DNA from 3 places in the Janthinobacterium sp. PLB04 genome. Region 2 is predicted to be linked to each of the others. Evidence: predicted binding sites of a transcription regulator. Region 2 holds the regulator's gene; each other region holds the start of a gene.
What was found. Region 2 encodes LexA, which represses DNA repair genes until DNA is damaged. Its sites were predicted from a motif close to ACTGTATNNNNATACAGT; they were not measured.
Positions count from the first base shown of each region.

Region 1: the regulator LexA is predicted to act here: its motif matches at 6,194-6,211, upstream of dinB (DNA polymerase IV).
Region 3: the regulator LexA is predicted to act here: its motif matches at 7,465-7,482, upstream of imuA (translesion DNA synthesis-associated protein ImuA).

Region 1 covers NZ_CP088968.1:61,233-71,331, forward strand. The annotation lists gene LSO07_RS00250 (asparaginase domain-containing protein) at 60-545, shown strand; gene LSO07_RS00255 (TonB-dependent receptor) at 1,154-3,838, shown strand; gene LSO07_RS00260 (recombination-associated protein RdgC) at 3,974-4,870, opposite strand; gene dinB (DNA polymerase IV) at 4,989-6,143, opposite strand; gene LSO07_RS00270 (S9 family peptidase) at 6,329-8,488, shown strand; tRNA gene LSO07_RS00275 (tRNA-Val) at 8,588-8,663, shown strand; tRNA gene LSO07_RS00280 (tRNA-Asp) at 8,718-8,794, shown strand; tRNA gene LSO07_RS00285 (tRNA-Val) at 9,012-9,087, shown strand; tRNA gene LSO07_RS00290 (tRNA-Asp) at 9,145-9,221, shown strand; gene LSO07_RS00295 (hypothetical protein) at 9,334-10,099, shown strand, end outside.
Region 2 covers NZ_CP088968.1:5,106,776-5,116,874, reverse strand. The annotation lists gene folC (bifunctional tetrahydrofolate synthase/dihydrofolate synthase) at 1-183, shown strand, start outside; gene LSO07_RS22600 (SPOR domain-containing protein) at 208-1,179, shown strand; gene LSO07_RS22595 (CvpA family protein) at 1,200-1,688, shown strand; gene purF (amidophosphoribosyltransferase) at 1,728-3,251, shown strand; gene LSO07_RS22585 (cystathionine gamma-synthase family protein) at 3,295-4,536, shown strand; gene lexA (transcriptional repressor LexA) at 4,604-5,239, opposite strand; gene rpsF (30S ribosomal protein S6) at 5,515-5,904, shown strand; gene priB (primosomal replication protein N) at 5,925-6,224, shown strand; gene rpsR (30S ribosomal protein S18) at 6,250-6,540, shown strand; gene rplI (50S ribosomal protein L9) at 6,568-7,023, shown strand; gene LSO07_RS22555 (replicative DNA helicase) at 7,159-8,544, shown strand; gene LSO07_RS22550 (DUF47 domain-containing protein) at 8,639-9,265, shown strand; gene LSO07_RS22545 (inorganic phosphate transporter) at 9,308-10,099, shown strand, end outside.
Region 3 covers NZ_CP088968.1:5,240,586-5,250,684, forward strand. The annotation lists gene LSO07_RS23100 (ATP-binding protein) at 1-127, opposite strand, end outside; gene LSO07_RS23105 (response regulator) at 130-789, opposite strand; gene LSO07_RS23110 (Do family serine endopeptidase) at 819-2,333, opposite strand; gene LSO07_RS23115 (Hsp20 family protein) at 2,593-3,054, opposite strand; gene LSO07_RS23120 (hypothetical protein) at 3,277-3,627, shown strand; gene LSO07_RS23125 (alpha/beta hydrolase family protein) at 3,702-4,460, opposite strand; gene LSO07_RS23130 (glutathione S-transferase N-terminal domain-containing protein) at 4,531-5,235, opposite strand; gene LSO07_RS23135 (Y-family DNA polymerase) at 5,317-6,804, opposite strand; gene imuA (translesion DNA synthesis-associated protein ImuA) at 6,734-7,444, opposite strand; gene LSO07_RS23145 (putative Na+/H+ antiporter) at 7,651-8,916, shown strand; gene LSO07_RS23150 (GNAT family N-acetyltransferase) at 8,969-10,099, opposite strand, start outside.

The DNA of each region.
Region 1 (10,099 bases), 1.4 Mb from region 2:
CAACGGTGCCAATCCACGCTATCATGCGCGTCATTCTCCACTGACATCGTGACCACATCATGACTTTGCGCATACTCGCCACTGGCGGCACTTTCGACAAACACTACAACGAATTGAACGGCACCCTGGGCTTTTCCGACAGTCATTTGCCGGCAGCGATTGCCCGTGCGCGCATGACGGCGCCCGTGGCGCTGGAGCAACTGCCCCTGCTCGATTCGCTCGACATGCAGGATGCAGACCGCCAGCGCGTGCTGGCCTCATGCCGCGCGGCACAGGAAAAAGCCATCGTCATCATCCATGGCACCGACACCATGCGCGAAACGGCGCAAGTGCTGGGCGCGGCGAACCTGCAACAGACGGTGATCTTGACGGGTGCCATGATTCCCTACGAAATTGACAACTCCGATGCCTTGTTCAACCTGGGCTTTGCCTGCGGCGTGGCGCAAACCTTGCCAGCCGGCGTGTACGTGGCCATGAATGGTCAGATCTTTGCTTGGGACAATGTGCAAAAGAACCGCGCCGCCGGCGTATTCCAGCCCTTGTAAGCCGTTGGCAGAACAGGGGGCCAAAGCAGACCGGCACTCGTTCAGACTGACACTTTGTCACAATTTAACAAGCCCGCTTTCAGCGGGCTTTTTTACATTTTTTCACATTACATAAATTCTGCGAATTCACGGATTTCATCAAATTATTGCAGGCAAAACATTGAATTGCCAATATAATAATTTTATGTTGTAAAAAAACGCCATCGAACATTTTTAAAAACACAGATATCTTTAAATATAAAGCTGTGATTTAACAATTAAATTAAATATTCTTCTGTATCTATAATTAATTGCCAAATCCGACACGGTTGATATGCATTTTTTCTTGCTGAGACGACATAATGTTCGCCTCGACAAGTCAAAAGTGCATTTATAACAATATTGCGCTAAGTAGTCTTCCACTTCCCACCGACGTGGTTCCGCCTACCGTACACGAGCACCGCTGGCCATCTACCCGATGGCCAGAGCGGTGCTCGTGTACTGCTTGTCGTTATTAAAACTACTACGGAGTAATTGTTACAATGGCATTTAAAGAAAAAATTGGCGTACGCAGCGTACGACTGGCCCTGACCGTTCTGGCAGGTAGCGTCTTGTTCTCTGGCCAATCCATGGCGGACGAAGCAATTCAAAAAGTTGAAATCACCGGTTCGAGTATCAAGCGTATCGCTGTCGAAGGCGCACTGCCTGTGCAGCGCCTGTCGCAAGAAGCGATCGCCAAATCGGGCGCCACTTCGGTAGCCGACCTGATCCAGGCCCTGCCCGCCATGCAAGGCTTCACCATCGGCGCAGTCGCCGCAGGTTCCGACTCGGGTGGCAATACCAGTGCTTCGCTGCACGGTATCGGCGAAACCTACACCCTGGTGCTGTTGAACGGCCGCCGTATCGCGCCACAAGGCTCCGGCACCACGGTCAACCTGAACGCCATTCCGATGAGCGCCGTTGAGCGCGTCGAAATCCTGACCGACGGCGCTTCGGCCCTGTACGGCTCGGACGCCATCGCCGGCGTGCTGAACTTCATCCTGAAAAAAAACCAGCAAGGCGCCACCCTGGAAGCCACCTACGGCGGTCCGGAAGACAAGGGCGGCAACGCCTGGAACACCAGCGTCACCTACGGTTTCGGCGACCTGGACGAAGACCGCTTCAACGTGCTGGTATCGTACCGCCACGACGAGCAGTCGAAACTGGTAGCGACCGACCGCACGTTCGCCGATAGCTCGTACCTGAAATTCGCCCGCGGCGGCAAGAACTACATCTGGGACCGTACCAGCACCTCGGCCTCGCCGGCAGGCGCCACTGTTGCCTACAACAAGAGCACCACTTCGACGGCCTTCACACCGTATCTGAAACAAAACAACGGAAATTGCCCTGACAATTCCCACGTCACGACCAGCAATCGCAACGCCTGCGGCTTCGACACCGGCTCCACCGTGGAAATCGTGCCGCAATCGAAACGCGACAGCCTGTTTTCCAAAGCCACGTACAAGCTCAATGACAGCCTGAACGCGTTTGCCGAACTGGCCTATTCGCGCTACGACCTGACGGCGCGTATCGCCGCCAACCCGATCCCCATCTCGATCGCGCAAACGGTGAAAGACCCTGTCACCGGCGTTGAGAAGCTGGTGTTCAACAATCCGGCCGCCTACGCGAATTACGTGCAACCTTACCTGTCGCCAGCGCAACAGGCAGACATCAAATCGATCACGGCCAACTACCGCAGCACCGATTTCGGTTTGCGTGCAAGCCAGACCGTTACCCAAACCAAGCACATGGTGGTGGGCGTGGAAGGCGAACTGGGTGCGTGGAACTTCGAAAGCGGCCTGACCTGGTCGCAAAACTCGATCGACGAGCGCTACACCGGCGGTTACCAGAAAAACCAGGCCTTCAAGGACATCCTGGCCAATGCGGACTTCGATCCCTTCGCAGTAACGCAAAAGCCATCCGTGCAAGCACAGATCGCCGGCGCGCAATTCATCGGTTCGGTGCGTACCGCCTCGACCACGATGCGCGGCGTCGACACGCACGGCTCGCGTGAATTGTTCTCCTTGCCAGGCGGCAAGGCCAGCCTCGGTATCGGCGGCGACTACCGCACCTACCGCTATGAGCAGTCGCCAGGCGCCACCGGCGACGACATCTACAGCTTCAACACGAAGGCCGCCTACGACATGAGCCGCGACACCTACGGCGCCTTCGTCGAGTTGCTGGCGCCGCTGGCCAAGTCCTTCGAAATGACCGTTGGTGGCCGTTACGACGCTGTCAAGGCGATCGATGACAAGCTGAACAACAAAACTGTCGGCAAAAAAGATAGCGCCAATACTTACAAGGTATCGGCACGCTGGCAGCCAGTACAAACCGTGCTGATCCGCGGTTCCTACGGCACGGGCTTCAAGGCGCCAAGCATGCTGGACATTGCCCAGCCACTGGTCACTGCCGGCTTTACCGCCAAGAAATTTGATTGCCCATACCCAGGCACCAAGCTCTGCCGCGGCGAAACCACGCAATACAATGCCATGTCGGAAGGCAATCCTGAACTGCAATCGGAAAAATCGAAACAGTTCACCCTGGGCTTCCGTGTCGAGCCTAGCGCCGCCTTCTCGTTCGGCGCCGACCTGTGGGACGTAAAACTGCGCAATGCCGTCTCGGAAATCACCGAAGAGCAGGCATTTGCCGATCCGGTCAAGTACGCCACGAGCTTCACGCAATATGTCGAACCGTCGACCGGCAATGCCTACTACGCGTTCAAGAAACTGTCGGTCAACATCGGCAAGAAGGAATACCGCGGTATCGACTGGGATCTGTCGGCCAACCACAAGTTTGACTTCGGCAAGCTGACCGCCCAATTGAGCGGCACGCACATGTTGCATGCCAACTACACCAAAGCAGGCAGCGACAACGTGTACACCAGCAACATGAACTTCTTCGGCGACACCAACGAAGTCACGTTCCGCAACCTGATGAAGCTGACGACGACCCTGGATACGGGCCGCCTGAGCAACACGGTAACGGTCAACTACCGTAACGGCTACACCGATGCAGCCGCGACCGTGTATGACGTAGCAGCCGCAAAAGAAGTGAAGGGTTTCCGCCTGCAAGTACCGTCGTACACCACGTTCGACTGGCAAGCACGTTTCGCCTTTGACAAGCAAACCACGATCCGCGCAGGCATCAAAAACCTGTTCGACCGTGCACCACCGCTGTCGCTGCGCGCTTCGTCGGGCCACCAGGTCGGCTTCGACCCACGCTACGCCGATCCAATGATGCGTTCGTTCTACATCACCGGCAACTACAAGTTCTAATTTGACGTCGTAAATTAGCTGGTCTCGAAAGCGCCTTGCACTTTACCGTGCAGGGCGCTTTTTTCTTGCGCCCGCAGATTGCACAGGCGAAAAAAAAGGAGCCGCAGCTCCTTTTTCGTCACAGCATGACCGCGCTTACGCCGTCGCTTCGCCGCCCAGGGCTTCGACCACGTCGGCCATCAGCTTGCTCAGTTCGCCCGTCATCAACATCACGTCGCCGTCGAAACGCTCTTCGTCGTTCTTCGTGCTCGATTCCGTTTCCTTGATCACGTCCAGCGGCTTGACGCTCTTGATGGCCAGCGATTCCGTCAGCACGAACGAAATCTTGTCGTTCCACGTCATCGCCAGGCGCGTGCACTGCTTGCCGGCCGCGATGTGGCGGCGCACGTCGTCCGCTTCCAGGGTGTGGCGCACGTAGCGCACAGTGGCCTTGCTTTCGCCCGTGGCGCGCAATTCCGTATCCATGTCGACCGTGAAGCCGGCAGGCGCGTCGTCGGCCTGCAGCCATTCCGTCATCACCGCCACGGGCGAGCGCTGCACGCGCAGGCTTTCCAGCGGCAATTTGTCGACGGCTTTCAACAGCAGCTTGATGACTTCATCGGCCTTTGCCGGGCTGGCGGCATCGACCACCAGCCAGCCATTGACGGGGTCGATCCACGTCCAGACGTTGCTGCGGATGCTGAAGGCGCGCGGCAGCAACTCGTCGGCCACGCGTTCCTTCAATTCCTTCATGGCTTTCTTGCCAGGCGCAAAGCCTTGCGCTTCTTCCATCTCGGCAGCGCGGGCCTTGGCCACCTGATTGATGACGGTCGCTGGCAGCAGTTTCTTTTCCGTGCCCAGCAAGATCAGCATCTGCTTGTTGACCACGTGGACCAGGCCGCCGTTCGGGCGTGGCGTATCCCAGCCCTGGCGCATCAGATCCATGCTGGTCGCCGGCGTAAATTTGTTCGAGGACAAGGCCTCTTCCAGTTGTTCTGGCGTATAGGCCCATGGTGCGGGCAGGCGGTAAATCTGAAGATTCTTGAACCACATAGTTTTTGTCTTCCGTTTGTTTCAGTAGTGCCAGGGGAACGCCATTCTACACTTTCGACACGGGAATGCCGTCAAAAGCGCGGACTGGCGCGGTGTTGTTGATGCATGGGGAATGCCGCTACAGGGCGGGAAACAGCTCCGCCTGGGCCGGCGCCTGCCGCGTCACGATGGCCGGATCGGACAAGGTCGAGATGCGCACGCCCAGCAGGCGGATTTTCTTTTCAAATGGCACGCGCCGCAGGCAATCGCGGCTGGCGCGCAGGATGGCGGCGGCGTCCGCCGTGGCGCTGGGCAAGGTGATGTCGCGCGTGACGGTGCTGAAATCCTCGAAGCGCAGCTTGATGCCCACCGTGCGACCCGCCAGCGATTGCTTGTCGAGGTCGCCCGCCACGCGCGTGCACAGGCTTTCCAGCTTTTCCGACAGGGTGGCGCGGTCGCGCACCACCTGCAAGTCGCGCTCGAACGTCGTTTCGCGGCTGACGGACTTGGTTTCCCGGCTCGTCTGCACAGGCCGGTCATCGATGCCCAGCGCCGCCTGGCGCAGCCAGCCCGTGTACAAGTCGCCAAACTGCGTGCGCAGCATGGCCATGTCGGCCCGGGCCAGCTCGCCGATGGTGACTATTCCCAGGGCCTCCAGCTTGGCCGTCGCCTTCGGGCCGATGCCATTGATCTTTTTCGCCGGCAAGGGCCACACGCGCGCTTCGATATCCTCGGGCTGCAAAATGGTGAGACCGTCCGGTTTTTCCAGGTCGGAACAGATTTTTGCCAGCAATTTGTTGGAGGCCAGGCCAATCGAACACGACAGGCCCGTCGCCTCGGACACGGCCGCCTTCAGGCGCGCCGCCATGGCCGGCGCCTGCTCGCCATACTCCGTCAGGTCGACATAGATTTCATCGATGCCCACGTTCTGGATGATGGGGCACAGCTGGGCCACGGCCTGCTTGAAGCGCGCCGAATACTCGCGGTAAGCTTCGAAGTCGGCCGGCAACAGGATGCTGTCGGGCGCCAGCTTGGCCGCCTTCATGATGCCCATGGCGGAAAACACGCCAAACGCGCGCGCCGCATAGGTCGACGTGGTGACGACGCCGCGCCCCACGTAATCGCGCATGCGCGCAAACTGCCGTGTGCCATCTTCCTGCAACACGGGCTGCTGCAAGCGCCCGCCTCCGATGACGACGGCTTCGCCGCGCAGTTCCGGATATTTTAATAGTTCCACTGAGGCAAAGAAGGCATCCATGTCCAGGTGGGCAATCCAGCGGCGGGTTTCAGGCAATGTAAGGGCAGATGTGGTCAAGGGCACCTCGCGGCGGGATGCGGTCGGATACTGTAATTATATACAGTATCACTGCAAATGTCCGTGGATGCAAGCCCCGGGACAGTATTGACTGAAATCATGATTGGCTTTTCTATTTAGCAAGAATAGAATCGCTGCACAACAACGAAACCTAGGGAGTTGCCTTGTCCACAGCACATCACGCTTCGCGCCGCCGGTCCGCCTGGTTATCCATCCTGCCGGCCCTGCTTCTGTCCACGCTATCGCCATCCGCGCTGGCCGACACCAGCCCCCTCGCCAACGCGCCTGTCGCCGCCAAGACAGCCTGGCAGGAAACGCGCCACGGCACCGTCGTCACGGACGACTACCGCTGGCTGCAAAAGAAAACCGATCCTGCCGTGATCGATTACCTGAATGCGGAAAACGCCTACACGGCCGCCGTCACGGCCCCGATCCAGCCGCTGGCCGACAAGGTGACTGCGGAGGTCAAGGGCCGCATGCAGGAAGTGGACCTGTCCGTGCCTGCGCGCCAGGGCAATTTCTACTATTACACGCGCACGGAAGCGGGCAAACAATACCCGATTCACTGCCGCCGCCCCGTCGGCACGAACGGCGCCTACGATGCGCAGGCGGCTGAGGAAATCTTGCTGGACCAGAATCAATTGGCCGAAGGCCAGAAGTTCTTTGCCGTGCGGGCATTCAGCATCAGCCCGAATGAACAGTTGCTGGCCTACACTACCGACACGACGGGTTTCCGCCAGTACGAGCTGCATGTCAAGGACTTGAAGACGGGCAAGTTGCTGGGCGATACCATGCCTCGAGTCACGTCCCTGGCCTGGGCGGCGGACAATGCGACCCTGATGCTGACGCAGGAAGACGCCACCACCAAGCGCGCGGACCGATTGTTCCGCCTGCCGCTGGGCGGCACCTTGCAGCAGGTCTACCACGAGCCGGTGGAACAGTTCGCCATCGGCGTAAGCCGCACGCGCGACCATCGCTACTTTGTGCTCACCGCGCGCAGCACGGATACGAGCGAAGTGCTGCTGCTGCCAACGAGCACGCCGCAAGGCACCTTTCAATCCGTGCTGAAACGTGAAAAAGGCCACCGCTACGGCATCGAGCACCGCGATGGCCAGCTGTATATTCTGACCAACAAGGAGGCGAAGAATTTCCGTGTCGTCAGCGCGCCGCTGTCCGCGCCGCAGCCGAAGAACTGGAAGACCGTCGTGCCGCACAACAAGGATGCCGTGATCCAGTCCATCGACGTCTTCCAGGGCTACCTGGTGGTGATGGAAAAGGCCCGTGCCCTGAACCGCGCGCGCATCCTTGATTTCGCGCATAAAAATTGGAAAACGGTGCAGTTCGACGACCCCGTCTACCTGGCGACCTCCGTCGGTACGCCGGAATTTTCCTCCACGCAATTTCGCATGTCCTACCAGTCGCCCGTCACGCCGCCCACCATCATCGACGTCAGCATGCAAGACGGCAAGCGCACGGTGCTGAAGCAGCAGGAAATCGTCGGCGGCTTTGACGGCAGCCGCTACACCACGCAGCGCCTGTGGGTGAAGGCGCGCGATGGCGTGCAAGTACCGCTGTGGATCGTCTACAAGAAAGGCGTCAAGCTCGACGGTTCCGCGCCGCTGCTGCTGTACTCGTATGGTTCGTATGGCATTTCCACGGAAGCCAGTTTTGCCATCAGCCGCATCAGCCTGCTGGACCGTGGCGTCATCTATGCGCAGGCGCATATCCGTGGCGGTACGGACATGGGCGAAGCCTGGCATGAAGACGGCATGCTGATGAAGAAGAAAAACACCTTCAATGACTTCATCGACAGCGCCGACTACCTGGTGCGCGAAAAATGGACCAGCCCGAACCGCCTGATCATCCAGGGCGGCAGCGCGGGCGGCTTGCTGATGGGCGCCGTCGTCAACATGCGCCCGGACCTGTTCCACGCCGTGCATGCGGCCGTGCCGTTTGTCGACGTGATGAACACCATGATGGACGCCAGCCTGCCGCTGACGACGGGCGAGTACCTGGAATGGGGCGACCCGAACCAGAAGGCGGCCTACGATTACATGCTCAGCTACTCGCCGTACGACAACATTGCGCGCAAGAATTACCCAGCCATGCTGGTGACGACGGGCCTCAACGACAGCCAGGTCATGTACTGGGAACCGGCCAAGTATGTGGCCAAGCTGCGCGCGTATAAAACGGATGGCAATCCCCTGCTGCTGAAAACAAATATGGGCGCCGGCCACGGCGGCGCCTCGGGCCGCTATAACGCCATCGCCGAGAATGCGTTCAATATGGCGTGGATGCTGTCGCAATGGGGTATTACAGAGTAAAGTGAAAAAAGCGCTTGCAGAAGGATTTCGCCCGTCCTATAATAGCGCCTCTTCCAGACGTGGTGACAAACGTCGGGATGGTTTTCTGAGACAAGCAACGGGTGCTTAGCTCAGTTGGTAGAGCGGCGCCCTTACAAGGCGTAGGTCGGGAGTTCGAGCCTCTCAGCACCCACCAAATCAGAAAACTGTCCAGTGCTTCATGGATCAGCAATACAGATCATACGAGCTTGGAGTGGTAGTTCAGTTGGTTAGAATACCGGCCTGTCACGTCGGGGGTCGCGGGTTCGAGTCCCGTCCGCTCCGCCAATAAAAGAAAAGCCCTTTGGTTCTCTGAACCGAAGGGCTTTTCCCATTTCAGAAGCAGAAAAAGCGTCAACCCTCCCTCGCCCCGAATATTTTTGCGTTTTTCAGCAAAAAAAAGCTTTTATCCCATAAGAATAGTTGCACAAGCACGAAAGCGCCCCCTATAATAGTGCCTCTTCCAGACGTGGTGACAAACGTCGGGATAGTTTTCTGGGTATGCGGGTGCTTAGCTCAGTTGGTAGAGCGGCGCCCTTACAAGGCGTAGGTCGGGAGTTCGAGCCTCTCAGCACCCACCACCAATACAGAAAATTATCCAGTGCTTCATGGATCAGCAACACAGATCATACGAGCTTGGAGTGGTAGTTCAGTTGGTTAGAATACCGGCCTGTCACGTCGGGGGTCGCGGGTTCGAGTCCCGTCCGCTCCGCCAATAAAAGAAAAGCCCTTTGGTTCCCAGAACCGAAGGGCTTTTCCCATTCTGGGAGCGCAAATGCACTAGAATCAGCGCTCTTGCTGACTCTGCCGCTCCTGCCTTGATGCGCTTGCCCCGTAGTACTCATCCCTATATCGCTCTGCGGCTGCGCCTGGCCCATCATGCTTTGCTGCAATTTGCCGCCAGCCTGACCAGTTCCATGGAAATCTTCTTTTTCCTGGCCGGCCCCGTCTTGCTGGGCTTGCTCAGCGTCATCGCCTTGCCCGGCTTTCTCGCCGTGGGCCTGCCCTGGCCCGCCGCCCTGGGCCTGCTGGGCGGGCAAGCGTTGCTCACATGCCTGCCCGCCTGGCTGCTGCGCAAGCGATTGTTGCCGGCCCCCCTCGCCGCCTGGCTGCGCCAGCTGCCCTTGCCGCCGCGCCTGCGCTGGCAAGCCGACGTCGCCGTGGCCGGACTGCTGATGCTGCCGCTGGGCCTCGCCTATGCCGTCTCGGCCAGCATCTGGCTGGCGCAGTCGCCTCCCTGGCTGCGCCCGATTGCCGCGCCCGGCATCGCTGCCACCATCACCGTCTGGCTGCTGGCCTGGCTGTTGACAACGCTCATCGTGGCGCAGCGCCTGCGCGCGCCGCAGCCCACACAAAGGGCACGCCCGCCAACGATGACCGCGTATGTGCCGCAACGGCCCCGCTGGCGCACGGTGTTCCTGTGGCGTCAGCTGTTCTGGCTGCCGTTCTGGCGCAATGACAATGTGATCGGCCTGCAGCAAAGCGTGCTGCTGGCCACGGCTGGAACCAGCATGCTGGCCTGGCTGCTGCACACACCGCTCGTGCCTGCGCCACTGCTCGGTTTGCTGGCCAGCGCCAGCCTGGTCATTCTGA
Region 2 (10,099 bases):
GTGCAGATCATGCTCGAAGACAAGCCCGACAGCAGCGAACATACTGTGTCTATTTTCGATGATCCGGCACAAGCTTTTGCAAATGCAATGAGCCGGGCCGGTGAGAATGATAGAATTGTGGTCTTTGGTTCTTTCCTCACCGTTGCCGGCGTGATGAAGGCCCGAAAATCCTCACTTCACTGAAACGCACTCGACTGAAAATCACGCATGGGCTTGTTCTCGAAACTGTTTAAAAACAAGCAAGAATCCTCTGGCGAAGACAGCGGCTTTTATGTCCCTGGCGAAGCACAGTCGCCGACCCGCAAGCGCGCAGCCAACACCTCCGGTGGCGGCGGATCGCGCCGTGGCGGCAAGGAAGCGCCGGATCCGGTCTTGCCTGAAAAGAAGCGCGCACGCCGCCGCCTGATCGGGGCGATTGCCCTGGCCCTGGGCGTAGCTGTCGGCTTGCCGATGCTGCTCGATTCCGAGCCGAAGGCGCCCTTCAACGATATCGCCATCGACATTCCGTCGAAGGAAAAGGCCGCCGCACCTGCACCGGCGCCCGTGCCGGCCGTTCCGGCCCAGGCCGCAGCGAATGGCCTGGACCAGTCCGAGGAAATCGTCGATGCGCCGCTGCCGCCTGCCGCCAAGCCTACGCCCACACCGGCACCCGTGCTGGCCGCCGTGCAGCCTGCACCGGTCAAGCCAGCCTACGTGGAACCGAAACCTGAGCCCAAGCCTGAGCCCAAGCCTGTCAAGGTGGAGCCGAAACCAGAAGCGAAGCACGAACCCAAGCCTGAGCCGAAACACGAGCCCAAGCCCGAGCCCAAGCATGAAGTAAAACCGGAAGCGAAGCCCGAGACTAAGCCTGCCAAGCCGGCGCAATCGGCCGACGATGCCGCGCGCGCGCTGGCTATCCTGGAAGGCAAGCCGCAAGAGAAAGCACAAGACAAGGCGCACGACGCCGGCAGCGGCAAGTTCGTGGTCCAGGTGGCGGCCTTGGCGACGCAGGACAAGGTCGACGAATTGCAGGACAAGCTGCGCGAAGCGGGCATCAAGTCGTATACGCAGAAAGTCTCCAGCCCGGCGGGCGAGCGCATCCGCGTGCGCGTGGGCCCGTTCGGCAGCCGCGAAGACGCCGAAAAGACCCGCGCCAAGCTGCAAAAGCTGGGCCTGGGCGGCAGCCTGGTACCGGCGTGATGTTGCAAGGCTGAGCGCGCGTGACGATATTCGATTACCTGGTGCTGTTCGTGCTGGTGACGTCCGTGCTGATCAGCATGATGCGCGGCCTGGTCAAGGAAATACTGTCATTGGTCAGCTGGATCGTGGCTTTCGTCATTGCCAACGCCTATGGCGCCACGCTGGCGAAATTCCTGCCGGAAGCCGTGCCGGGCGAAGCTGTCCGTTTGTTGCTGGCTTTCGTGGTGCTGTTCATCGGCGTACGCATTCTGATGGGATTGCTGTCCATGACGGTCGACGCGCTCGTCAAGGTAACGGGCCTGAGCCTGGCCGACCGCACCCTGGGCAGCCTGTTCGGCGTGGCGCGGGGCCTTGTGATCGTGCTGACCGCCGTCATCTTGTGTGGCATGACTTCCATACCGCAGCAGCCATTCTGGAAAAATGCGCAGCTCAGCCCGCTCGCGGAGCAGGGCGCGCGCGCCATCAAGCCTTATCTGCCTGCCGCTTACGCGCAGCATGTGAAATTTTGAATTTTTTTTAAAATCAGTAGCACAGTTTAGGAGCACACCATGTGTGGCATCGTCGGCGTCGTTTCCCATCAACCTGTCAATCAATTGCTCTATGATGCATTGTTGCTCCTGCAACATCGCGGTCAGGACGCGGCAGGGATTGCGACCAATCACAGCAGTATGTTTTCCATGCACAAAGCCAATGGCCTCGTGCGTGACGTCTTCCGTACGCGCAACATGCGTTCGCTGCAAGGCACGACGGGCATCGGCCATTGCCGCTACCCGACCGCCGGTTCGTCGAGCGAAGAGGAAGCACAACCGTTCTATGTGAATGCGCCGTTCGGCATCACCCTGGCGCACAATGGCAACCTGACCAACTGGGAACAGTTGAAACTGGAAATGTTCAAGAATGACCGCCGCCACATCAATACCGATTCCGATTCGGAAGTGCTGCTCAACGTGCTGGCGCATGAAATCCAGGAAGCGACGACGGGCCTGAACCTGGACCCGGAAGCCATCTTCAAGGCTGTTACCGTGCTGAACCGCCGCGTCAAGGGTGGTTACGCCGCCGTGGCGCAGATCGCCGGCGTGGGCTTGCTGGCCTTCCGCGATCCGCACGGCATCCGCCCGCTGTGCCTGGGCATCAATGAAACGGAGCAAGGTCCGGAATACCTGATCGCTTCCGAATCCGTGGCCCTGGAAGGCATGGGCTTCCGCTTCGTGCGCGACATCGGTCCCGGCGAAGCCGTCTTCATCGATGCTGACAAGCAATTGCACAGCGCCCAATGCGCCGATAATGCCAGCCTGAACCCGTGCGTGTTCGAATTCGTCTACCTGGCCCGTCCCGACTCCGTCATCGACGGTGCCTCCGTGTACGCCACGCGCCTGAAAATGGGCGAGTACCTGGCCGAGAAGATCCGCGCCGAATTGCCAGGCGTGCATATCGACGTGGTCATGCCGATTCCCGATTCCTCGCGTCCGGCCGCCATCCAGCTGGCCATGGCGCTGAACATCGAGTACCGCGAAGGCTTCATCAAGAATCGCTACATCGGCCGCACCTTCATCATGCCGGGCCAGGCGGCGCGCAAAAAATCCGTGCGCCAGAAGCTCAACGCAATCCCGTCCGAATTCAAGGACAAGGTCGTGCTGCTGGTCGACGATTCCATCGTGCGCGGCACCACCAGCCGTGAAATCGTGCAGATGGCGCGCGAAGCGGGCGCGACGAAAGTTATCTTCGCCTCGGCTGCGCCGCCGGTGATCTACCCGAACGTGTACGGCATCGACATGCCGACGCGCGACGAACTGATCGCCTATGGCCGCACGACGGAAGAAGTGTGCCGCGAAATCACGGCCGACTACCTCGTGTACCAGGATATCGGCGCGCTCAAGCAGGCCATCGCCGATGTCAACCCGGCCCTGACCAACTTCGAAGCGTCGTGCTTCGATGGCGTGTACGTGACGGGCGACGTGTCGCAGGAATACCTGGACCGCCTGGAATATGCGCGCCACCATCCGAAGGCGGCAGCGCCCGAAGATACGCCGCGTTCCCAGCTGAACCTGAACCTGGCGACAACAGAAGCGTAATTATCTTGCCCGGCTAGCGCCGGGCTTTTTTTGCTCCGCGATCATGAACGATAAAAAAAACTACGGCTTTACCACCACCATCCTGCATAACGACCGCCGCAAGGGCATCGAGCACGGTTCCCTGCACAAGCCCGTGCATACTTCCGTTGCCTTCGGCTACGGCGATGCGCGCCAGCTCGCTTCCGTATTCCAGGGCAAGGAGCCCGGCTTCCGCTACGGCCGCCAGGGCAATCCGACCGTCTCCGCGCTGGAAGACAAGGTCAACAAGATGGAAGACGGCGTCGCCACGCTGTGCTTCGCCACCGGCATGGGCGCCATCGGCGCCGTGGTGCAGGCGCTCTTGCGCGCTGGCGACCATGTCGTGTCGTCGGCCTTTTTGTTTGGCAACACCAACAGCCTGTGGCAAACGGTGACGGGGCAGGGCGTCGCCGTGTCGTTCGTCGACGCCACGGACGTGGCCAACGTGGCCGCCGCCATCACGCCGCAAACGCGCATCGTGTTTGTCGAAACCATCGCCAATCCGCGCACGCAAATCGCCGACCTGGCGAAGATCGGCGCGTTGTGCAAGGAGCGCGGCATTTTGTACATCGTCGACAACACGATGACGACGCCTTACCTGTTCCGCCCGAAAGCCGTGGGCGCGGGCCTGGTGGTCAATGCGCTGACAAAATCCATCGGCGGCCACGGCAATGCCCTGGGCGGCAGTTTGACGGACACGGGCGTGTTCGACTGGACGCAGTATCCGAACATTTTCGACAATTACAAGAAGGCGGCGCCGGCGCAGTGGGGCATCGCGCAAATCCGCGCCAAGGCCTTGCGCGATTTCGGCGCCTCCCTGGGGCCGGAGGCGGCGCACCATATCGCCGTCGGCGCGGAAACCATGGCCTTGCGCATGGACCGCACCTGCTCGAACGCCCTGGCGCTGGCCACCATGCTGGCCGCCGACCCGCGGGTAGCGGCCGTGCATTACCCGGGCTTGGCCGCGCATCCGCAGCACGCGCTGGCGACGGATTTGTTCCGCAGCTATGGCTCGCTGTTCAGCTTTGAGCTGAAGGATGGCATCGATTGCTTCGATTTCCTCAATCGTCTCAATCTTGCCATTCCAGCGAGCAATCTCGGCGACACGCGCACCCTGGTCATTCCCGTCGCCCACACGATCTTTTACGAGATGGGCGCTGAGCGTCGCGCCAGCATGGGCATCGCCGAATCCCTGATCCGCGTGTCCGTCGGTATCGAGGATGAGGCGGACTTGCTCGAGGATTTCCGTAGCGCCCTGGACGCATAAAACGCCTGGGCAATAAAAAAAGGGCCGCAACAGTCATGCTGTTGCGGCCCTTTTTACATGCGGAGGTTCAATGCCAGCTGCGCATCAAGCCTACCGCCAAACCTTCCAGGGCGAATTCATCTTCCGGCGATACGGTGATGACCTTGAAGTCGGGGTTTTCCGGCAGCAATTCGATGACGGAACCCGTTTTCTTGTAGCGCTTGACGGTGACTTCGTCGCCGATGCGGGCGACGACGATCTGGCCATTCTTGGCGCTATCGACCTTCTTGACGGCCAGTAAATCGCCATCCATGATGCCGGCGTCGCGCATGGACCAGCCGCGCACCTTCAGCAGGAAGTCGGGCTTGGCAGAAAACAGGGCGGGGTCCACGTTGTAGCTCGCTTCCAGGTTTTCCTGTGCCAGGATGGGCGAGCCTGCCGCCACCCGGCCGATCAGGGGCAGCGACATCAGCAGCGCTGCCGGCACTTTCGATGGCAGGGCTTCAGCGGCCGCGCCGATCAGGCGGATACCACGCGAGGTGCCGGGAGAAATCTCGATCGCGCCCTTGCGGGCCAGGGCCTGCAAATGCTCTTCGGCCGCGTTGGCCGATTTGAAACCCAGTTCATTGGCGATTTCGGCACGGGTGGGAGGAAAGCCCGTGTTTTCAATCGCATCCTTGATCAGGTTCAGGATTTGTTCTTGTCGTGCTGTCAGCTTGATCATGAGCGGTGGGTGCATACTAAAATGCTGTCTATATGAACAGTCTGTATTTTTGTACAGTATCGCCCACTATGCAAGGGGATTTCCGTGTTTTAGGCGAATTTCGCAATAAATACTTGTCCAGGGGCGGAAAGCACGGTGGCGCGCGGGCTTTTCGGGGGCTGGTGGAAGGAATGATTGAAACGTTTGCAAAAGGCGGTTATAATCTTCGGCTGACCTTCCCACACCCGTCTTGACGCCGGGGTGGGCGATTATCAATCCGACCTGAAGGAGTTTGCATGCGTCATTATGAAATAGTCTTTATCGTCCATCCGGACCAAAGCGAGCAAGTGCCCGCGATGATCGAACGCTACAAAGCCAGCGTAACCACCCGCGGCGGTTCGGTTCACCGCGTGGAAGATTGGGGCCGCCGTCAAATGGCTTACTCGATCCAAAAGCTGCCTAAAGCACACTACATCTGCCTGAACATCGAATGCGACAACGAGACCCTGGTCGAGTTGGAAACAGCATTCAAATTCAATGATGCCGTGTTGCGTCACCTGACCGTTAAAATGAAGAAAGCTGAAACAGCTCCTTCGCCGATGATGAAATCGGTACAACGCGAAGACGCGGCCAAAAGCCACCGCACCGAAGCACCAGCAGCCGCTCCAGCCGCAGCAGCAGCTTAATTCTTGACCAGGATCGTGCGCTGAACCAGCTACAAGTAACCGCCATCATTGCCGAGCGCGAAATATTGCGCTATACCCCGGCAGGGCTGCCGATTGTGAATGCAGTATTGCAACACAGTTCGCAGCAGATGGAAGCAGGGATTGCCCGTTTGACCGAGTTTGATGTTGCCGCGCTAGCCGCTGGCGAAATTTCAGGCAGGTTCAGTCAGGCAAGCTTGGGCGGGGTATATCAGTTCACGGGTTTCCTGGCCAGGAAGAGCCGCAACAGCAAGAGTTTGGTGTTTCACATCATTGATTTTAGTGCAGTCAATTCTGACTAGCGCATTTTAGATACAGGAGCCTGACATGGCATTCGGTAAAAAGTTCGACAAAAATAAGCTCAAGCTTAAAGAAAAACGCAAACAGCAAAACCCGTTGTTCAAACGCAAGAAGTTCTGCCGCTTCACCGCAGCTCACGTTGAGCAAGTCGACTACAAAGACGTCGACACGCTGAAAGACTTCGTCCAAGAAAACGGCAAGATCATGCCAGCACGCCTGACCGGTACCAAAGCGCACTACCAGCGCCAAGTTGACACCGCAATCAAGCGCGCTCGCTTCCTCGCGCTGCTGCCATACACCGATCTGCACCACGCTTAATCGGTCAGATATTCCTGGAGAAGAACTATGCAAATCATTCTGTTAGAAAAAGTTGTTAACGTCGGTAACCTCGGCGAAGTCGTCAAAGTCAAAGACGGTTACGCACGTAACTTCCTGATCCCGCAACGCCTGGCACGTCGTGCTACGGCAACCGCTGTGGCTGAATTCGAAGTCAAGCGCGCCGAACTGGAAAAAGCTGCTGCCGCCAAACTGGCCGCATCGCAAGCCCAGGGCGAAAAACTGAGCGGCCTGACCGTTCAAGTTGCTCAAAAAGCTGGTGTTGATGGCCGTCTGTTCGGTTCCGTCACCAACTTCGACATCGCTGAAGCGCTGACCAAGCAAGGTTTTGCTGTTGAAAAAGCACAAATCCGCATGCCTACCGGCCCGCTGAAGATCGTTGGCGAGCACAACGTTTCGGTTGCTCTGCACACCGACGTGGTCGTGGAAGTTGTTATCGCTGTCGTACCAGACGCGAACGCGTAATCGTCTGCGGGCCTGGCCCGCAAGCGTTGCCGCACTATGAAAAGCCGGGTTCGCCCGGCTTTTTTGTGGCCTTTTTTTCGCTCAATTTCAGCCCTTTATTTTTGCCAGCACGCCGAAGCGGGTATAATTCGCGCCATGAACGCCCCCTCTGATCCGCAACTGGATTCCCTCCGTATTCCGCCGCATTCGATCGAAGCAGAACAATCCGTCATTGGTGGTCTGCTGCGCGACAATGCCGCGTATGACCGCATCGCCGACTTCATGCATGCGGAGGATTTCTATCGCTATGACCATCGCATCATCTTCGAGCAAATCGTCAAGATGGTTAACGCTTCCAAGCCAGCCGATGTCATTACTGTTTTTGAAACCCTGACCCAGCTCGGCAAGGCCGATGATGTGGGCGGACTCGCTTACCTGAATGCCATGGCGCAAAACACGCCATCGGCCGCGAACATCCGGCGCTACGCCGAGATCGTGCGCGACCGCGGCGTGCTGCGCAAGCTCATCACCGTCGCCGACGATATTTCCGGCACGGCCTTCAGCCCGCAAGGCAAGGAAGTCAAGCAGATGCTTGACGAGGCCGAGTCGAAGATTTTCGCCATCGCCGAAGAGGGCGCGCGCGGCGCCCAGGGCTGGACCGCCATCCAGCCCCTGCTGACCCAAGTGGTCGAGCGCATCGACGAACTGTACAGCCGCGACAACCAGAGTGAAATCACGGGCGTGCCCACCGGTTTCATCGACCTCGACCGCATGACCTCCGGTCTGCAGCCGGGCGACCTGGTGATCGTGGCGGGCCGTCCGTCGATGGGCAAGACGGCGTTTTCCGTCAACATCGGCGAAAACGTGGCCATCGACAGCGGCTTGCCCGTGGCCGTGTTCTCGATGGAGATGGGCGGCGCCCAGCTGGCCATGCGTATGCTCGGCTCCGTCGGACAGCTCGACCAGCACCGCCTGCGCACGGGCCGCCTGAACGACGAGGACTGGCCGCGCCTGACGAATGCGATCCAGAAGATGAACGACGCGCAGTTGTACATCGATGAAACGCCGGCGCTCAACTCGATCGAATTGCGCGCCCGCTCGCGCCGCCTGTCGCGTCAATGCGGCAAGCTGGGTCTGATCATCGTCGATTACTTGCAGCTGATGTCGGCCAATACGCCGGGCGACAACCGCGCCACGGAGATTTCCGAGATTTCACGGGGCTTGAAAGGCCTGGCGAAAGAACTCGGTTGCCCCGTGATCGCGCTGTCCCAGCTGAACCGCTCGCTGGAGCAACGCCCGAACAAACGTCCTGTCATGTCCGACTTGCGCGAATCGGGCGCTATTGAGCAGGATGCCGACGTGATCCTGTTCATTTACCGCGACGAGGTGTATAACCCCGACTCGCCAGACAAGGGAACGGCCGAAATCATCATCGGTAAACAACGTAACGGTCCAATCGGCAGCATCCGCCTCACCTTCATGGGGCAGTACACCAAATTTGGCAATTACAGTGGTGGCCTGGCGCTTTACCAAGGCGACTAACACAGCAGCACTGATATTCCATTGGCCGCCCCTTCATCAAAAGGGGCGGCTTTCTGTAGTAAATAACACGACTCAATGCTTAACGGAGAATGACATGTTTGGACGCTTGATGCCCACTGAGGGCAAGTTTTTTGAATTGTTTAACCAGCACGCGGAACTGTGCGTCAAGGGCGCCAAAGAGATGCTCGGCCTGATGACCAATTTCGACGACCTGGAAAACCGCGTGCATGCGATCGAAAGCATCGAGAAACAGGCGGACAAAGTCACCTACGCCACCGTGGAAATGCTGCACAAGACCTTCATCACGCCGATCGACCGCGACGACATCCATCAGCTGATCACGCGCCAGGACGACATCCTCGACCTGCTGGAAGATGCGGCGCAAACCGTTTCGCTGTACGACCTGAAAGCCGTCACGCCGGAAGCCAAGCGCCTGGCCGAACTGGTGCTGGCCTGTACCGAAAAAGTGCGCGACGCCGTCGCCATGCTGCATAACATGGACAACTCGCGCAAGATCGTCGCCATCTGCGAAGAGATCGACCGCCTGGAATCGGATGCCGACCACGTGATGCGCGCTGCCATGTCCAAGCTGTTCCGCGATGAGCCGGACGTGCGCAACCTGATCAAGCTGAAAGCGATCTACGAAATTCTGGAAACCGTGACCGACCGTTGCGAAGATGTGTCCAATATTATCGAAGGCATCATCGTCGAAAACGCGTAAGCGTTGGGCCTGTCCTGAACCAGAATCAGAAAAGAAACTACAATGACCATACAAATCAGCATCTACGTGCTAGGCCTGTTGATCGTCCTCGCGCTGCTGTTTGACTTCATGAACGGCTTCCACGATGCCGCCAACGCGATCGCCACGGTGGTCTCGACGGGCGTATTGAAACCGCAGACCGCGGTTGCCATGGCCGCCACGTTCAACTTCGTCGCCATCTTCGTGTTCCACCAGCTGACCGTGGCCGCCACGGTGGGCAAGGGCACCATTGACCCGGCGGTGATCGACCAGTACGTGATCTTCGGCGCGCTGATGGGCGCCATCTTCTGGAATTTGTTTACCTGGTACTACGGCATTCCTTCGTCGTCCTCGCACGCGCTGATCGGCGGACTGGTGGGCGCCGCTGTCGCCAAGTCCGGCACGGGCGCGCTGGTCGCGGCCGGCCTGTGGAAAACCGTGGCTTTCATCGTCATCGCACCCGTGCTGGGCTTTGTGTTCGGTTCGATCATGATGCTGCTCGTGTCGTGGATATTCGTGCGTTCGACGCCGCGCAAGGTAGACAAGTGGTTCCGCCGTTTGCAGCTGGTATCGGCGGCCGCCTACAGCCTGGGCCACGGCGGCAACGATGCGCAAAAAACCATCGGCATCATCTGGATGCTGCTGATCGCCGCCGGCTACTCGAGCGCGGCCGATGCGATGCCGCCGATGTGGGTCATCATCTCGTGCTACACGGCCATCAGCTTCGGTACGCTGTTCGGCGGCTGGCGCATCGTCAAGACCATGGGCCAGAAGATCACCAAGCTCAAACCGGTGGGCGGCTTCTGCGCCGAAACC
Region 3 (10,099 bases), 130 kb from region 2:
TCTGGTCGGCGTCGTACAGGGCGCTGCGGTAGGCGATCGACGCCTGCGCCAGGGCCGCCATGATGATGGCCGCCAGCAAAAACCACAGCAGGCGGCCGCGCAGCGAGTGCGTCACCGTGACCTTCATCCTCATGCCTTGGGCACCATGTAACCGAGGCCGCGCACGTTCTGGATCAGATCGCTGCCCAGCTTCTTGCGCAAGCCGTGGATATACACTTCCACGGCATTGCTGTTGACTTCATCCTTCCAGCTGTACAGCTTTTCTTCCAGCTGCGCGCGCGACAGCACGATGCCGGGACGCGCGATCAGCGCTTCCAGCACGGCCCATTCGCGCGCCGACAGGTTGACGGGATGGCCCTCGGCGATCACTTCGCGCGTCAGCGGATTGATACTCACGCCCTGGTGCTCGAAGATCGGTTCCGGCCGCCCCGAGGCGCGCCGCAGCAGGGCGCGTATGCGCGCCAACAATTCGTCGAGGTCATACGGCTTGAGCACGTAATCGTCGGCGCCCGCGTCGAGGCCGGCGATGCGCTGCTCGATGGCGTCGCGCGCCGTGGCGACCAGCACGGGCGTGTCGAGCTTGCGCAAACGCATCGAGCGCAGCACGTCGAGGCCATCCTTGCGGGGCAAGCCCAGGTCCAGCAGCACCAGGTCATAGGTCTGCGTCTGCAGGGCCGTATCGGCCATGTCGCCATCCTTGACCCAGTCCACCGCGTAATGCTCGGCGCGCAGCAAATCGAGCACCACCTCGCCGATCATCGTATCGTCTTCTACCAGCAATAAGCGCATGGCTTGCCTCTCTCTAGTTACTCTTGTTTTCAGCCCAAACGCACGGGAATGAAGATCTTGTCCGGTCCCCGCTGGATCAGCAAGGCCACCGACTTGGCGGATTTTTCCACCACGTCGCGCACCTGCTCGACCGTGTTGACGGGACGGCCATTCACCGACAATAGCACGTCGCCCGGCTGCACTCCGGCATTCGCGGCGGCGCCGCCCGCGTCTTCCACCAGCAGGCCGGCACTGATGCCCGCCTCGCGTTTTTCATCCGATTGTAACGGACGCAGGGCCAGGCCCAGCTTTACCTTGCCGGCGGCGCTGTCGCTCTTCGCCACTTCGGCCACCTTGTCGGCCGCATTGCCCAGGGTCGCCGTCAGGCTGACGATCTTGCCGTCACGCCAGACATCCATGCTGATCTTGTCGCCTGGCAAGGACGTGCCCACCAGCGCCGGCAAGTCGGCCGAGCCGATGATGCGCTGGCCATTCACCTTGCGCACCACGTCGCCCGATTTCAGGCCCGCCTTGTCGGCCGGGCTGCCCCGCTCCACGTTGGCGACCAGGGCGCCTTCCGGCGTGGCCAGCTTGAACGAGTCGGCAAAGCCCTGGTTGACTTCCTGCACCGTCACGCCCAGCTTGGCGTGGCTGGCCTTGCCGGTGGCGACGATCTGATCCTTGATGCGGCCCGCCAGGTCGATGGGGATGGCGAACGACAGGCCCTGGAAGCCGCCCGTCTGGCTGTAAATCTGCGAATTGATGCCGACCACTTCGCCGCGCGTGTTGAACAGCGGACCGCCCGAGTTGCCGGGGTTCACCGCCACGTCCGTCTGGATGAACGGTACATTGCTGTCGTCCGGCAGGGAACGGCCCTTGGCGCTGACGACGCCAGCCGTCACCGTGCTGTCGAAGCCGTATGGCGAACCGATGGCCAGCACCCACTCGCCCACTTTCAAGTCGCTGGAATGGCCGAGCGGCACGATGGGCAGGTTGTTGGCGTCGATCTTCAGCACGGCGATGTCGGTCTTCGGATCCGTGCCGAGCACCTTGGCGCGGAATTCGCGGCGGTCGTTCAGCTTGACGGTCACTTCGCGCGCATCGCGCACCACGTGGGCATTCGTCATGATGATGCCGTCCGGACTGACGATGAAGCCGGAACCGAGGCCATGCGTGGGCACGTCGCGGCCACCGCGCTGCCCGCCTTGCGGACCCTGGAAGCGGCGGAAGAACTCGAAGAAGGGGTCGTTGCCGAAATCGTCGTTGCCGGCCTGGGCCGAGGGGTCATAGGCCACCTTGGTGCTGCCCGTGACGCTGATATTCACCACGGCCGGGCTGTTGCGCGCGGCGATCTGGCTAAAGTCGGGCAAGGCCACCAGCGGCGCGGCAGCGGCGGGCGCCACGGCGGCAGCCACGGGAGCGGCAGGTACGCCAGCGGCGGCATTCGCGCCAGCATTGTTCTGATGCACCACCATGGCGCCACCGGCGCCCAGCACACCGATCGCGGCCAGCGCGGCTACGGTGCGTTTGATTTTCAGGGATGCGGTATTCGTTTGCTGTTCCATGAATTGCTCCTCATTCAATGAGATTTTGATGTATGCAATATTGGGCCACGAGTCTTAGGCGGTGCTTAACATTTTTCTATTTGGAAACAGGCATTTGCGCCTTTAAGCATGGTTTAATCTTGCGTGCCGCGCGCACCGCGCATGGCGGGCGATGAAGGGCCCGAACGGGCTCCGGACGTGACACTGGCCGGATCAACCGGCCAGTATTTTACTGCATGAAAGGAACCTGCCCGGGCGCCCGGACGGCGCCACGATCAGATCAGGCTGCCTGACGCTGTTCCAAAGTGCTGACGGTGGCGCCAGTGGTGGTGCCGATCTCGATCTTGCGCGGTTTCAGCGCTTCCGGCACTTCGCGCACCAGGTCGATGGTCAGCATGCCGTTTTCAAACGTGGCGCCCGTGACCTTCACGTGGTTGGCCAGCTGGAAACGCTGTTCGAAATCGCGGGCAGCGATGCCACGGTGCAAGAAGGTGCGCTCGACGCCATCTTTCTGCTTGCGGCCCGTGACGTGCAGGGAGTCGCGTTCGGTGATGATGTCGATCTCTTCGCGCGAGAAGCCGGCCAATGCCATCACGATGCGGTATTTATCTTCCGACACCAGTTCGATGTTGTACGGCGGATAGCTCGGTTGCGCATCGGCGCGCTGTTCGTTGAGCAGCTGTGCCAGGCGGTCAAAGCCAATGGCGGAACGGTACAGGGGAGCAAGGTCAAAAGTACGCATGATAAATATCCTTTTCAAATGAAGCGATAAGAGGGGCGGACCTCACCATGAGCATCCGCTTGTTACCGATATACGGCCTCTCCAGCCCCTTTCAAGGCCTTGAAATTGGCGAAAAGCGCCCCAGACGCCGCCAAATTTGTAAGAAATTTTTACATGGCCAGCCCAAGAGGATTTTGCATGGCGTCCCCCATGCGGCACCGGCTTTTGGTGTATGCTGGCGGCATGAACAATGACACCGACATCCAGCTCAGCGGCCCCTTCAAGGCCACCGACGGCTCCGGCCGTGCCCACGACATCAAGGCCATCCGCATCTTCGACGAAGGTTACGGCATCATCGACGTCTACGTCGATTTCGCCGCCCCGCTCGAAGCGGGCGCCTATAAGGACAAGACCCTGGTCGGCCACATCCTGGCCCGCTTGCGCAGCCTCGGCTACGTAGGCCCCGATTTCGGCCACGGCGACCTTGGCTTGCAAGACAAGAAACTGATCGTTCTGGAAGCGCCCGAGGAATTTTCGGCCTTTGCCATCAGCAAGGGCTGGAAGGATCTTTCGGCGGAGTTTGACGAAGACTGATCCTCTTTCTCCCCATCTGCGCCGTACCCGCGACTTGCCGGTACGGCGTTTTTCATGGGCGACCGCTTGCTTACTTAGCTGATATAGCGCGTGCTCCAGGTAGCGATGACGTTGGCAACATAGGCCGCGTCATCGCGCCCCGTCAACAGATGGTCGGCGTCGTCGAGCGAAACGAAGCTTTTCGGGTGCTTCGCGGCCGTGAAGATATCCATCGCGTTCGACAGGCTCACCGTCGTGTCGTTCGGCGCGTGCATCACCAGCAGGGCGCGGCGCAGGCCGGTGATGTGGGTCTTGAGGCTGTGGCTGCCCGCGTCGTCGACGAATTGCTGGCGGATGCGGAAAGGCCGCCCTTCCAGCTGCACCAGCGCTTCGCCTTCGGCGGCGATTTGCTCCAGGTGGTCGCTGAACATGCGCGTCACGTAGGCGGGCGTGCTGGGTGCGGCCAGGGTGGCGATGGCGGTCGCTTCCGGCACTTGCGCGGCAGCGGCCAGCACGGCCGCGCCGCCCAGGCTATGGCCGATCAGCAATTGCGGCGCGGCATGTTTTGCCCGCATGAAATCAGCGGCGGCGACCAGGTCGTCGACGTTCGACGAGAAATTGGTGGCGGCAAACTCGCCCTCGCTGGCGCCCAGTCCCGTGAAGTCGAAGCGCAGCACGGCGATGCCGTGTTCCGTGAGACCTTGCGCGATGCGCCGCGCGGCCAGCACGTCCTTGCCGCAGGTAAAACAGTGGGCGAACAGCGCATACGCGCGGATGGCGTCATCGGGCGCATCGAGGCGCGCCGCCAGCACATGGCCGTGCGCGCCGGGAAAATCTTGCCGGGTGGATTTCATTGTCTCAGATCAAAGCTGCCGCGCAGGGCGGCCGATGGCGCATTGTAGCGCCGCCCGGCCACTTCCTGCTTTAATCCCGCTTGGGAATATTGACTCCTTTGGCAACGGCTGGCCTGGCCAGAAACGCGTCCAGCGCGCGCTGCACATGCGGGAAATTGCCAAAGCCGACGAGGTCGCCCGCACCATAGAAACCCACCAGGCAGCGCACCCACGGGAAGATGGCGATGTCGGCAATCGTGTACTGGCTACCCATGATCCAGTCGCGGCCCTGCAGGCGCTGCTCGAGCACGCCCAGCAGGCGCTTGGCCTCGCCGATATAGCGTTCCAGCGGCCGCTTGTCCTCGTAATCCTTGCCGGCGAATTTATGGAAGAAGCCCACCTGGCCAAACATGGGGCCGATACCGCCCATCTGGAACATCAGCCACTGTATCGTTTCATAGCGCAGGCCTGCGTCCTGGGGGATGAACTTGCCCGTCTTTTCGGCCAGGTACAGCAGGATGGCGCCCGACTCGAACAGGGCCAGCGGCTTGCCATCGGGACCGTCCGGGTCGAGGATGGCGGGAATCTTGTTGTTCGGATTGAGGGACAGGAAGGCGGGCGACAGCTGGTCATTCTGCTCGAAGCTGACCAGGTGCGGCTCGTACGCCAGGCCCAGTTCTTCCAGCAGGATGGAGACCTTGATGCCGTTCGGCGTCGGCAGCGAGTACAGTTGCAGGCGCTCGGGATGCCGGGCAGGCCATTTTTGGGTGATGGGGAAGTCGGAAAGCTGTGTCATGGATATCCTTCATTTCAATTAAAGATGCGGCGCCGGGCAGCCAGTATAGCCAAGCATGGCAGTTTCAGCAGGACAGCGCATTCAGCCAAACAAGCCATGCAAAAACCAGCGCGGCGCGGCATCTTCTCCGCTGCCGGCGATGCGTTCACGGTAGACCCAGTAGTGGGCGTGGTCGAGGCCTTCGGCGATGAAGTAATCGCGCGCCTGCGACTGGCCCCACCAGCCCGCTTCGATGCGCTCGGCGACAGACACCATTTTCAGGGGCGAGCCATAGAATGGCCGGTGTTCGCGCATCAGGAGGGCGATGGGCTGGGCCAGCAGCCAGCCGGGACGGGGCATGCCGGGCAAGCCGGGCGGCAAGTCCGGCACCGCGTTTCTGCCGCCGGCCTTGGCAGGCAGCGGCAGCCACTGGTTGGCCGCCTCGGGACGGTAATCGGCGCGCGGCGCGGCCTGCAAGACATTCTCCGTGCCCAGGCGCGCCACCAGCAATTCCATCAAGCGCTGGCGCTCTTGCGGCGTGCCGCCCGGCTCAGGAAACAGAGTGTCGCTGGGCGGCGCCATCGGCTGCACCTGCAGCGCTTCCAGCGTGAGGCCGATAACGGGTGCGTCCAGCACCAGCTGCGCCAGGCGTTCCTTGAGCAGGCGCACCAGGTGCTCGTCGCGCCAGACGGCCTCGCCCAACGCAAGGTCGATGACGGTGGGCGCACGCGCCACCCGGCCCCGCTCGTGCGCCAGCAACAATTGAATGCGCTCGACGGCAAATTGCCGCGCGCACAGCCAGCCCGTCATTTGCTGCAGCAGCCGGCGCGCGCCGAACAGCAGCGCGTCGGCGTGCTCCACGCGGTCGAACAATTCCAGGCTGGCGCGGAACGTGGGCGGCGCTTCGAGCCATAGGTACAGTTCCGTGCCGTGGCCATGCGCATCGTCGAGCATGTCGAGCAAGGCCCCGCCGCAGCGGCGCTGCAAGCCGGGCCGGGGCAAGTGGCGCAGCTGCCCCAGGGTGCGGCAGCCGATGCCGTCCAGCCATTCCAGCCAGGGGCGCGCCGGCGGCAGCAAGGCGCACGGCAGGCGGTCGAGGCGGCGCACCAGGCTGGCCATGCTCAATGTCCGGCCCCGGCGCGTCCCGGCGCGCGCCAGCAGCCAGGCGCCGCGCGCCGTGGGGGCGCAGGACAGCTGGGCCGTGTAGCCGAGCGCGCGCAAGCTGGCCGCGATTTGCCGGCACAGGGCGCGCACGCCGCCGAACAGGCGCAGGCTGGCGCCCGCATCGACGAGCAGGGTCGCTTCCTCGCCCTGCGCCACCAGCGGCGAATATTGCAGCAGCGCCAACGCTACCGCTTGCAGGGCTTGCGCTTCCAGTTCCTGGGAGCGTTCGTGCAGGCGCGCCTGCGGCGCCAGCATCAGCGCACCGGCGCGACGCATGCCCGGCCGGATGCCGGCTGCCCGCGCCAGCGGCGACACGGCCATCACTTGCTCCTGCTCCAGCACCACGCCGAGGCTGTCAACCGACCAGCGCGGGCAAAACACTTCGAGCGGGAGCCGGGGCAGGCACAGGCCGATCCAGAGTCGCATGGCGTAGCAGTAATGAAGGAGGTTGCAGGGGCAGGAACAGGGGCGCGTCGCGCTGCGGTCCCCGGCGCTTGATGAAGCCGATCTCGATGCCGCCGGCGGCCGGACGCACGGACAGGCGCAGCGGCGCCGGCGATGCATCCTGCGCGCCGTGCAGCGGGCGCAGCATGCAAAACAGGGTGTTGCCGGACTGCGCGGCCAGGTGCAGCCGGCGCAGGCTGTCGGCGCGCACGTGCGGCTGCCAGAACAGCAAGGCGCCGCACGTGCCGCTGCGCAAGATGTTTTCCGCCGCCCACAAGGCATCCTTGCTGCTGGCGCTTTTTAACCACAGCAATTGCGACGGCGCCAGCCCCTGCGCGGCCAAGGCCAGCGCCTGCGGCGGATGGGGCGGCTGCAGCAGCACGATGGGCAAGCCCGGCAACTGCGCCAGCGCGGGCGCCAGCAGCCGCAATTCGCCGCTGCCCGGCTGCTGCACCAGCAGATCGATGAGGCTGCCGCTGGGCCAGCCGCCGCCCGGCAACTGCGCGGACAGGGCGGCAAAGCCCGTGTCCAGGCAGCGCGTGGCGCCCTGCCCCAGCTGCGATGCGCGCCACAGGGACGGGTGCAAGGCTTCCGGCGAAGCCATCAATTGGGAATGTTGCATAATTGAATATGAAGATAAATACTGTATGCATATACAGTACTATCCAGTCCCGCTTTTGGCAAGGCTTATCTGCGCCGCAGCTCCCCGGGGGCCGTCCCGCCACGTCCGAAAAACACCGTTTTTCACATCGATTGCTGTACCATAAGCACTCTCCTTACCGTCTGGCAACGTACCAGTCGGCCTCCTCCGTCCATAAGGAAACGCATTTGACCACCATCCAACTCATCAGCGCCATCGTCTTCGGGCTTGCGCTCATCCACACCTTTGCCGCCAAGTCGTTTGAAACCTTGTCGCGGCGCCACCCCCGCCATGCGGGCCTGCTGCACTTGCTGGGCGAAGTGGAAGTCGTGTTCGGCTTCTGGGCCTTCATCTTGATCATCATCATGGCCTTTGTCTCGGGCGGCGATGCGGCCATCGAGTATGCCGAGTCGCGCCATTACACGGAGCCGCTGTTCGTCTTTGTCGTCATGGTCGTGGCTGCCTCGCGCCCCGTACTCGACGCCGTGCAGCGCCTGTTGAAAGGCGTGGCGCGCGTGATGCCGCTGCGCACGGAACTGGCCCTCGTCTGGCTGGGCCTGGCGCTTGTGCCCCTGACGGGTTCGTTGATCACGGAACCGGCCGCCATGACCCTGGCCGCGCTGATGCTGGCACCGCAAATCTTCCGCCCGGGCATTCCTGAATGGCTGAAATACGGCGCGCTGGGCGTGCTCTTCGTCAACGTTTCCATCGGCGGCACGCTCACCTCGTACGCGGCGCCGCCCGTGCTGATGGTGGCCACCACGTGGAACTGGGATAGCGCCTACATGGCCACCCACTTCGGCTGGAAGGCGGCCATAGCCGTCCTCGTCAACGCGACGGGCGTGAGCATTTTGCTGCGCAAATATCTGCACAGCAACACCTCCGACATCAAGCCGAAGGCCGGTGAAGTGGAAGCGCCGAAAGTGCCGCTGGCCGTCAGCCTGGTGCACATGATCGTGCTGGCCGGCGTCGTCGCCCTGGCGCACCATCCCGTGCTGTTCATCGGTCTGTTCCTGTTCTTCCTCGGCTTCGTGCAGGCGTATGAGCGCTATCAAAGCCCGCTGATCCTGAAAGAGGGTTTATTGGTCGGCTTCTTCCTCGGCGGCCTGGTGGTACTGGGCGGCATGCAGCAATGGTGGCTGCAGCCCATCGTTTCGAGCCTGAAACCGCTGGCCCTGTTCTTCGGCGCCCTGGGCTTGACAGCCATTACCGACAATGCGGCCCTCACTTACCTCGGTTCGCTGATCGTCGGCATGACGGACGAAGCGAAATACATGCTGATGGCCGGCGCCGTGGCCGGCGGCGGCTTGACCGTCATCGCCAATGCGCCGAACCCGGCCGGCGTGGCCCTGCTGCGCCGCGGCTTCAAGGATGAATCGATCGGCGCCGTCGGTTTGCTGGCCGGCGCCCTGCTGCCGACGGCCGTGGCGGGCCTAGCCTTCCTGGCCCTGTAAGCCTCATCACGGGGCGGCTGCCGGCCGCCCCTGCTGCCTTCAGTTTCCCTCTTCAGTTCCCTTCATACACGAGGAAATGCAGCCGGTCATAGAACAGGCTGTAGGCATAGTCGAACGTGCCCACGCTGCGAAAACCCTTGTGCAGATACACTTGCAGCGCTTCGCTTTTTTCCCATACCGTCAAGGTGATGCGCGCACAGCCCTTGCGGCTGGCCAGGTCGCGGATTTCATGGAACATTTGCCGGAACAGGCCCTGCCCCCGGTATTTCTCGTCGATGGCCAGGCTGCTGACGAAACAGTCGTCGGTGCGCGCATGCGCGAGCACGAATGCGTCATACGCATCGTCGAGCGCCTTCATGTCGTCCCGGTAATACGAGACGGCGCCGCAAGCCTGGAACTCGGCCATCGTGGCGGCCGTGAAGAAGCCGATGAAACGCCCGTCTTCGTCATGCAGGCCGTGAATGTGCTGCAGATACGGGTCGATATTCTGCCGCCGCTGCAATTCGACGAACTGCAGATTGAGTTTATTGCCGAACGAACAGTATTCGAGATAGCTGGTGGCAAACAGCAGTTTCGCCATGCGGTTCCTCGTCTCATCGCCCAGCAGTTCACCCGGCACCAGCTTGAGCGGCGCATGCGACAGCAGGCCCGCCTGCGTCTCGTCGCCGGACGGGACGGCATCGCTGGCGGCCGGCATGCGACTGCCGTGGCGGCCCACGGTCGGGCGCCAAAAATCGCCAGCGGCAATATGCCGCGAACGGTGGGCCAGCAGATAGCGGCAAAAGACGCCATTCACGCGATCGAGCTGCGGGTCGTCCGACAGTACCGAGTAATAGTGAAAATGGTCGATGTCCGCCCGCAGCTGGGCCGCATACGCCATGCGCGGCACTTCCTCGATATCGAACACATCGACGATGTCGGGCAGGCTCAAAGGATCGTCAAGCTGCCAGCCGATTTCGTCGAGCCTGGCGACGCAGCGCGCATACGCGCGCCGTTCCTCGTCACTGAGGGGAATGTGCACGTCGGTAATGATATCGTCCAGCAAGCGCATGCCCCGGATGCCGCCCGCCACCGCTTCCCTCGCACCGTCATACAGCACGCAATAGCGCTGGTAGAACTCGGCATGGCTGAGCAGGGTCACGCCCAGGTTTTTCTTCCATTCGGCATAGAACTGGCCAAACAG